Regions from separate parts of the Mesobacillus thioparans genome, predicted to be linked through region 3. Evidence: predicted binding sites of a transcription regulator. Region 3 holds the regulator's gene; each other region holds the start of a gene.
The links. The regulator Rex, encoded in region 3, represses fermentation and respiration genes when NADH is low (regulators of the CRP and FNR family bind a similar motif). The targets are predictions, from matches to a motif close to TTGTGAAATATTTCACAA.

Region 1 (3,284 bases), on a different contig from region 3:
TCTACGAACAGACTGAAATAAAAATTGTTCGCAAGATTAGGGCCAAAAATCATGAATGTTACACCGAGGAAAACCAGAAATTTTTTCATTCGCAATAAATCCTTCATACCGGAAAAGAGACTGCTGGACCTGTCAGAGGATTCTTTTGGCATTTTCAATGAAAAACCAGCAGCAATCACCAATGTCAAGAAAAAGGCATAAAAAATAACCTCTGGCTTCCATTCAGATAATCTCCCCATTACGAATACCGCAAGGCCAAACCCCAGTGATCCGAATAATCTCACATTTCCATAGTTGACACCGACTTTGCTTGTATATTTTAAGGAGATACTATCGGATAATGGAATGATCGCACTTTGGAAAATCGCCAGGATTGTGGCTACAATTAAGAATAATAAAAACTTGTCAAATACAAGATAGCCCAAAGCAGCAATGCCTGTTATTAATGTCGTTAGTGTTAACAGCCGATTATGATAATTTTTCATATCGGCAAGCATTCCCCAGAATGGCTGGAAAAAAATCATGATTACAGGGCCTATCGACAAAATCAGACCGATCTGATAACCATTCAATTTCTCCACTTCTGTTAAATATATACTCAATAGAGGGAAGAGACTTCCGATCCCGAAAAATACAAAAAGATAAAACCCTTGAAGCGTAAGGATATTCTGCTTTACTTGCTTTTCCATCTGAATCCTCCATGATGACAATTTATAGAGTTATATTTTACCACTATTCTAGTATAAGAATAGAAAAAATCATTTTATACAAAATAAAGCAATAATAAAGCGTTTTCATTCGACTGGTGTCATGTTAAAATAATGTTGGTTTAAGTGATCAGACGTCTGCTCACCTATTCATTTAATCCATCTTGCCATAAAAGGCGGTGAAATCATGAGAGAAATAATATTAAGCCTGGTTGCTGGTTTGATCGTTGGGATGTTATTTAAATTCCTCAAGCTTCCGCTTCCTGCACCACCAGTATTGGCCGGTGTACTGGGTATTGTCGGGGTTTATTTAGGTGGAGTAGTTGGAGAATGGATTTTGAACTCTTTTAAAGGATGAAGGTACCTGATCTCAAAAACAAAAAATCCACGGAGCATCCGCGGATTTTTTTTGTTTTATGAGTATTGTTTCATAGCTTTTTGCCGATATAATACGTTTGATTCCACTTGTTTTTGTTTCCTGACATGCTTTGTACCATCCAGGTATACATAAATAGTTCCCACGAAAAATGCCCCTCCAATGATATTCCCGATAGTAACGGTTAAGAGATTCTGAAGCCCCCCAGCAATACTGATGGTTTCTGGGTGTTCAACAAGAAGGGCAATCGAAAACAGCACCATGTTTGCTACACTATGCTCAAACCCTGAAACCACGAAAGCAAACACAAGCAGCATCATTACCCCGATTTTCGCTCCATCTCCCTTAATATTATATGGCACCCAGACAGCCAGGCAAACTAGCCAGTTACAGAGGATTGCGCGGAAAAACAGTTCACTGGCTGGGGTATTCATCTTCATACCAGCGACTTCCATCATATACTGTGTTTTTTCCGGCGAAGTGAAGATTCCCGATAACATAATGACCACCCCAAAAAATATAGCACCCACTAAATTACCTGCATAGCAAGCCAGCCAATTTTCGACGGTATCCTTCCACGAAGTCGCCTTTTTAAGTGAACTGATGGTCAAAAGCATCGTATTGCTTGTAAAAAGCTCTCCGCCACCGTATAAAATAAGAACAAGAGCCAATCCGAAAAAGATTGAGGTTACGATTGGTGTTGCTGGAGAATGCACATCAGAGAAGTACTCCCCCAGGCGATAGGAAACCATAATGCCAAAACCAATGTAAACACCTGCAAGTGCGGCTCTCATTAGATACTTCGATTTCGACTCTTTTAAGTAATCTCGCTTTTTCAAAGCATAACCAATGGCAATATCGATAGGCTGGCTGCTCAAGTGTAAGACCCCGTTTCATTTGTGAAAAAAATCACAATTTGTTGTTGATTTAATCATATACCTGATCAAACCGTTTGTTAATAGGTAAACACTTGAACTGTTTATGACCTTTTTTAAAGCGTTTCCATCATATATTTACTAACAGTTTAAGTTCTTTTACTGCTAATTTCTTAAGTGCGAATAGGGGGTTTCCCCTATAAGACCTCATTAAATAAAAGCAGGGTGACTTTGAACAATTGAATCGAATATTGCCTGTCATGGCCAACAATTCCGCTCCTTGGCCTGCCACCCTCACCTTTATTAACCCCATCAGTCTTCCCTGATCATACTACCTTCAATATGCTTTTTCTCCATTTGGTTCAACAGCTTCCGATGTTCTTTTGATTCAAAAAGAATATTGAAATCGTAGTCTTCCGGGTATAGCTCTGCAGCAGGGATGTTCAATTTCAGACGTTTATGATTCACGTCTACTTTTCCATTCCTAAGCTGCACAATATAATTACCTTTGCTGTCAGGCCCTTTATAAATGACGCCAAGTTCTCCTGAACTCGTTACATAAACACTGTCGCCCATATCGAATTGACGGGCTGTTTTACTGATATCGGCCGCTTTTTTCCTTTTATGCTTGTTGACGAGAATCTGCTTATCCCTATCTTTTAATTCACTGTTATCTTGAAACAGCTCTGTGTAGTTCTTTTCTGATTTATAGGTGATCATATGTGCCCTTTCTATTAATTTAGGATGGACCCCCAGCTTCAGGGCAATTGCAAAAGCCTGGCTTTCGCCTCCCTTTCCAATGCGCAGCCGATAAGTAGGCTTCAATGTTTCCAGGTCGAATTCCATTGAGCCATTCATGAAATCTTCATGAGCATCAGCAAATTCTTTTATTTCGCTGTAATGCGTAGTAGCGAATATGGTTGCTCCCTTATTGTTCAGGTTTTCAAGTATGGCTGTTGCCAATCCCATTCCTTCTCCCGGGTCGGTTCCGGATCCCAACTCATCCAGCAGGACAAGTGTCCTGTCATTTGTTTTCTCTAAAATATCAATGATATTCACGATCCTCGAACTGAAGGTGCTGAGGTTTTGCTCAATGCTTTGACCATCCCCTATATCGACAAGGACTTTATGGAAAACTCCTGATATACTGCCCTCTCCAACCGGCAGCAGCAATCCACTCTGTGACATCAACACCAGCAGCCCAGCTGTTTTAATAGACACCGTCTTTCCGCCAGTATTTGGACCTGTAATCACAAGTGCATGGTAGTCTGTTCCTATTTCCAGCGTTAATGGGACAGCATTATTGCCAAGAAGCGGATGTCGTGC
Region 2 (3,284 bases), on a different contig from region 3:
ATCTGCAAGTGTCTGGGTAGGGTGCCATGTATCAGTTAAACCATTCCATACTGGAACACCTGAATGTTCTGCGAGCATTTCAACTTTTTTGTGCTCAAAGCCGCGAAATTCGATGCCGTCGAACATCCTGCCAAGAACCTTTGCAGTATCCTCAATGGATTCTTTTTTCCCAAGCTGAATGTCGTCTTTCCCCAGGTATTCAGGATGTGCTCCAAGATCTGTACATGCGACAGTAAATGCGCAGCGAGTTCTTGTTGAGGGTTTTTCAAATAGGAGCGCAATATTCTTTCCTTCAAGATACCGATGAGGAATTCCAAGCTTCTTCTCATTCTTCAATTTCTCAGCCAGGTAGATGAAAAAGAGGAATTCTTCACGGCTGAAATCTTTTTCTGCAATAAAGCTTCTTCCCTGTAGGGCTGGTATTGTAAAGATCATTTTAATCTCTCCTTTTGTATGAATAGAATTATTTTAGATCTTCGCGTACGATTGGCATGCTCATGCAGCGCGGGCCGCCACGTCCCCGTGACAGTTCGGAACTGGGAATTTCGATGACCTCAATACCGTGCTGGCGAAGCAGTTCATTTGATATATAATTGCGGTCATATGTGATGACAACTCCAGGAGCAATTGCCAAAGTATTGGAACCGTCATTCCATTGTTCGCGGGATGAAGCAATCTCATCACCACCTCCGCAAGGAATTAAAATTAGCTCGCTGAGTCCAAGCACTTCTTTCAAAGCATCCTGAAGGTTAGTGCGATGAGAAATACTGACCACGTTTTCGTCTATTCCTTTTTCAAGGATATAAACGTTCATATGTCCACTTGAATCCTGTATTGCTGGATGGATGGTAAATTTGTTGTGATCAACCATGGTGAAAACTGTATCCAGATGCATGAATGCTCTGCATTTTGGTATTTCAACTGCCATTACTTTTTTGATGCCAGTCTGTTTTTTGAAGAGATTGACTGCAAGCTGTTCGATTGCTTTTGCAGATGTCCGCTCAGACACACCGATAGCTATGACTTCACCATTGAGAATGAGCTCATCCCCTCCTTCAATCGAAAATGGATAATCACGGTCCAGCCAGACAGGGATGTCATGGGTTGCAAAGCGTGGGTGATATCTCATGATGTATTCCATGAATAAAGATTCACGTTGTCTTGCAGGTTCCCTCATTTTATTTATGGAGAGACCATTGCCGATACAGGCTGCAGGATCACGGGTAAAATAAAGATTAGGCATTGGATCCAGATAGAATGGATAGTGATCTTCCATGAATTCGTATAAGTGAACTTTTTTCGTTGTGTCTATTTCCCTTTTCAAAACACCGCCCATGATTTTTTCGACCATTGCCTGGGTAGGGAATGAAAGAAGATATTCCCTTAAGGTATCTGTGGCTCCATTCGCGCTTGATTGGCTCTCTCTAAGCATTTCATCTACAAACTGTCTGCGGATTTTTTCGTTGCTTAAGGTTTCAACCACCAGTTTCTCTAAATAAAGTACCTCGATCCCTCTGTTTCTAAGTGTCTCTGCAAAATAGTCGTGTTCTCTCTGAATGATGGGGAGGTAAGGAATATCATCAAATAATAACCTTTGCAGATATTCTGGAACCAGGTTTTCGACTTCTATACCCGGCCGTTTAAGCAATACTGTTTTGAGTGTGCCAATTTCCGAAGTGACATGGATCGGATGTTTCATGGAAGTTTTTGAAGGGTTGCTGGAAGCCAGTTCAATCGTAGTATTCATTTGTCGCTCCTCCTTTTCTCTGAATCCTTGCTACACCTTTATTTTAATGAATGTAAGCGCTTTAAATTGTAAGTACCCTTACATATTAAATGTGAAATTCTTCACATAAATTTGTTCGATAGATTAATTTCTTTGCATTAATATCAAGAAATCGTATAATAATCTGCTCAATATGCGAATGATTTTGAATAAAAAGTGCATATATACAAAAAACTGCATAAAAAGTTCTATTATTTAGAAATTTCCAACTTTATTTGGACAAAAAGAAAAAGCCCTTGAGGGTCAAGAGCGTTTTTCTGCATCAGCGGCTTTAATGATCTGAAGGTCGGGGGCAAGTCCTTTAGCTATTTGATTTAATTGTGATTGAGTTATGTTAGCTTTTGATAAGGTTAAATGAATCTTTTTTTCCTGTCGCTGTCCCAGGTGTACTTTGAAAATTTGATTGTCACTTGCTTTTTCTTGCCAGGGGATAGTTAAGATAGCCAGCTGCTGGGAATGGTGCTGATAGTTTTTTAAGATTATATAACATTCAATGGTGCTGCTTTCTTGCTCAGATAAATGGCAGGAGCTTTTATCTTTTATATATTCTACTGCCGCTGGTCCTTTTTTGCCCGAAAAGGCGAATGTTTTGGCAGCTGTCCCTAATGTTTCGTTAAGAAGGAAAGGAACTGCGAGAAGCAAAATCGCCAGGATTGCGGGTTCCCATCTTTTATAAAATTCGTAGTGCCCGCTCTTTTCTTTCTTAAGCCAGACAGCGATTAACAGTATGCCTATAACCTGGATTAACGCTGCAAAAAGAGGGACAAATGGGGTGTTCTTGATTGTAGACCAATTGGCGGTCATAGAGTAATTTAATAGTTTTTCCCCTAATAAAGCAGATTCCCCTGGCAATTTTATCAACAAGAGCAAGCCAAAGCAGAAGGTGGCAGCTCCAAGCACATGATAATAAACTCTTGTCATTTACGTCCCCCTACTAAAATTTTCAGTTAATTTAAAATTTAGTATATGGAGAGAGGAGGAAAAATACAACAAATTTGCATAGGAGTTTTTATCTGGGGACGAATTTGCTTTTAAAATAGGGCCTCAAAGTAATTAGGATCATGAATCCTGATTTTTTTTTCACACACTGAAATGATTTTCTCCTTTTTTAGTTGATTCATTATATGGCTGACTGTTTCCCTGGTTGTACCTGAAATTCTGGAAATCTTCGTTGCGGTAAGGGGACAATTGATTACCATATCCGTTCCGTCTTTTTCACCTAAGTCCTCCATTAAAAATTGGAGTGTATGCATAACCCTTTCCTGGGCGTTGGGTATTACGATTTTCTGGACGCGTTTTTGGTGGAGGCTGAGAATATCAGATAATCTGTTGATGATTTTTATAAGCAGTTTTTGGTTAGCTTTCAAAAAATCCTCCAATATATGAGTTTGGATAAAATAGAGTTTTATATCTGTCACTGCAATGGCTGTATGCTGGTAAAATTGGTCACTGAACATTCCAGCAAGCGGGAAAATCTGATTTCGTTTTACGAAATCAA
Region 3 (3,284 bases):
AGCCTTGATGAAATGCAAACCCTCGCGATTCCATACTGGCTCGTGATCAGTTTTTCACTGACTCTCCTGATCATCCTGATGATTTTAAGGAAAGAACGAAACATACATGCAGATTTGCGCGAAGCATCTTCGCCGGCAAGCTCGGCGGCCTGGGCTTTCGCCGGGGTCTTTCTGGCCCTGTTCGCCCAGTCGATTGCTGGCAGCATCGAAAGCATGCTTGGAATTGAAATGGGCTCGGAGAATACACAGGAAATCATCAAGCTGATCGAAAGGTTCCCGGTCGTCATCCTCGTCAGCTCGATCATCGGTCCGATCCTGGAGGAAATCGTCTTCCGGAAGATCATCTTCGGCAGCCTGCAAAAGAAAATGAATTTCTTCTTTGCAGCCTTGATCAGTTCCGTCATCTTTGCACTGGCCCATATGGAGCCAGAGCATGTGATCCTCTACTCGGCGATGGGCTTTACCTTTGCCTTCCTGTATGTAAAAACAAAGCGGATCATCGTGCCGATCATCGCCCATGTTACAATGAATACAATGGTTGTCCTGCTTCAATCCGTATTCAGAGAAGACATAGAGAGAATGATAAGAGAAGCAGAGAAAATTCAAAGCTTTATTGGGGGATTTTAAGTCATGAAGCAATCGCCTATGTTCTCAGGCATTGTCTACATCTTGTTAGGCATCTTATTCACCTATTTCGCCATCCAGAATGTCAACGACTCAGGCTGGGGATTTTTCAGTTATTTGCTCGTCCTGCTCGCCACCTTCGACTTCGGCTCCGGCATCAGGATGATCCTGTTTCATTTCAAACTTAAACAAATGCAGAAAAAATAGCTCCTTCAAATGAAGGAGCCATTTTTTATTCTTCTGAGTCACTGTCAGTCGGATAATGCTTCAAGAAATAAATCAATGATTGCAATTCCACTGCCAGATCAATATGATGGATCCTGATAGAAGGCGGCACATTCAGCCTCGCTGGCGTGAAGTTCAGGATGCCCTTCACATTCGCCTGTACTAGTCTGTCCGTGATCGGCTGTGCCACCGCTGATGGCACCGTCAGGATCGCCACCTGGATGCCTTCCTCGACAACAACCTTATCAAGGTCATCCATGTGATAGACAGGCACATCGCCAATCTGCGTCCCTACCTTATCCTGGTCGACATCGAAGGCAATTTCAATTTTCGTATTATTATTTTTGGAAAAATTATAATTCAAAAACGCCGTTCCCAAATTACCGACACCAATCAGCGCAACCTTTGTGAGTTCATCCTGGTCGAGCGTCTTTCGGAAAAAAGTCAGCAGGTAATTCACATTATAGCCGTAACCCTTTTTACCCAAAGCCCCGAAATAGGAAAAGTCCCTTCTAATCGTAGCAGAATCCACTTTTACCGCTTCACTCAGCTCCGCGGATGATACCCTTTGCTTGCCTGAAGAATGCAAGTTCAATAAAAATCGGTAATACAGCGGCAAACGTTTTGCGGTTGCCTGCGGAATCTTCATAGCATCATTCGTCATTCTCCATCCTCCACCCGTTCGTATTTCTATTTTAGCTTCTCATCTCTCTTAAAATCGCCGTTTTTCCCGCCAGTCTTTTCCACGAGATAGGTCTTGCCGATCACCATGCCTTTGTCGACGGCCTTGCACATATCATAGACAGTCAGCGCGCATGCTGACGCTGCTGTTAACGCTTCCATTTCTACCCCTGTATTTCCTTTTGTTTTAACAGCTGCTGCGATATTTAATATATAGTCATTACCATTTTGCTCCCAATCAAACGAAAGGTCAATGCCTGTTAATGGAATCGGGTGGCACATCGGGATGATCTCGGATGTCTTCTTGGCCGCCATGATGCCAGCAACCTGCGCGACTGCCAGTACATCGCCTTTTTTTATTTTATTTTCAGTAATCCTTACATATATATCTTGATTAACGGTAATGCTTGAATGGGCGACTGCCGTACGGACCGTCTCAGGTTTTTCACTGACATCGACCATCTTCGCTCTTCCCTCTTCATTAAAATGCGTAAATTCTGCCATATTCAAGCTCCTTTCAACCAAATAATACACTATTTTCACAAACTTGTGTGTGAACTTTGTTTCTATCTTCACATATAGAGGGGAAATTTTTCATAGCTTGCTCCCTATAGCAGGCCGCACATATTGCCGAGCCCATAGGATTGGGTTACACTATCCCTAAGGCATTAGAGGTGAAAAATAATGATTCTATTACAAGTCAATCAGCTATCAAAATATTTTGCTGCTGATCTTATTTTATCGAATATCAAGTTTGAAATACAGACCAATGACCGTGTTGCATTGGTCGGCCGGAACGGTGCGGGAAAATCAACCCTGCTGAAAATCATTGCCGGTTTTGAATCCCATGATGGCGGCGAGATTATCCGCCCGAAAGGAACGACAATCGGATACCTTGCCCAGAATACAGGGCTGGAATCCGAGAAAAGCATCTGGGATGAAATGCTGGCGGTCTTTGACCATCTGCACAGCATGGAAAAAGAACTGCGCCGGCTTGAGGAAAAAATGTCCGATCCCGGCATCCTGTCGAATGAGTCGGAATATGAAAGAGTTTTGAAGGATTATGACGTTTTGCAGGTCCAGTTCAAGGAAAAAGGCGGTTACCAGTACGAAGCTGACATCCGTTCGGTCCTTCACGGCTTGAACTTCCAGTCTTTTGATTATTCCACAAAAATCTCCACTTTAAGCGGAGGACAGAAAACAAGGCTTGCCCTCGCCAAGCTGTTATTGACACGTCCTGATATTCTGATTCTCGACGAACCGACGAACCATCTGGACATTGACACACTTTCCTGGCTTGAGCAGTATCTCCAGGGCTACGACGGTGCGATTCTGATTGTTTCCCACGACCGTTACTTCCTGGATAAAGTTGTGAACCAAGTATACGAAATCTCCCGTCACCAGCTGATGAAGTTCCCCGGCAATTACAGCTCGTATTTGGAACAGAAGGCCGCAAATTACGAGCGCGACCTGAAGCTATACGAAAAGCAGCAGGATGAGATCTCCAAGCTGCAGGACTTTATCCAGCGGAACCTTGCCAGGGCTTCGACAACGAAACGGGCCCAGAGCCGCCGGAAACAGCTCGAGAAGATCGACCGGATGGACAGGCCGATGGGAGACGAAAAGTCTGCTTCCTTCAGCTTCCAGATCGAACGCCAGAGCGGGAATGACGTCCTGAAGGTGAACACATTGGCCGTTGGCTATCAGAATGAGATCGTTTCAGAAGATATCACTTTTAACCTATCCCGCGGCGA

Region 1: ACNAZ4_RS17180 (formate/nitrite transporter family protein) is a predicted target of Rex. The motif match lies at 1,981-1,998, and genes of this name have one in related genera.
Region 2: arcA (arginine deiminase) is a predicted target of Rex. The motif match lies at 1,837-1,854, and genes of this name have one in related genera.

What each region holds. Positions count from the first base shown of each region.
Region 1 is NZ_CBCSFH010000011.1:76,065-79,348, forward strand. Features, by position in the region: gene ACNAZ4_RS17170 (MFS transporter) at 1-689, opposite strand, end outside; gene ACNAZ4_RS17175 (XapX domain-containing protein) at 895-1,065, shown strand; gene ACNAZ4_RS17180 (formate/nitrite transporter family protein) at 1,122-1,961, opposite strand; gene ACNAZ4_RS17185 (endonuclease MutS2) at 2,271-3,284, opposite strand, start outside.
Region 2 is NZ_CBCSFH010000006.1:120,093-123,376, reverse strand. Features, by position in the region: gene argF (ornithine carbamoyltransferase) at 1-435, opposite strand, end outside; gene arcA (arginine deiminase) at 464-1,699, opposite strand; gene ACNAZ4_RS11930 (hypothetical protein) at 2,030-2,707, opposite strand; gene ACNAZ4_RS11925 (Crp/Fnr family transcriptional regulator) at 2,818-3,284, opposite strand, start outside.
Region 3 is NZ_CBCSFH010000024.1:4,520-7,803, reverse strand. Features, by position in the region: gene ACNAZ4_RS23160 (CPBP family intramembrane glutamic endopeptidase) at 1-627, shown strand, start outside; gene ACNAZ4_RS23155 (YdiK family protein) at 631-831, shown strand; gene ACNAZ4_RS23150 (redox-sensing transcriptional repressor Rex) at 857-1,513, opposite strand; gene moaC (cyclic pyranopterin monophosphate synthase MoaC) at 1,540-2,034, opposite strand; gene ACNAZ4_RS23140 (ABC-F family ATP-binding cassette domain-containing protein) at 2,215-3,284, shown strand, end outside.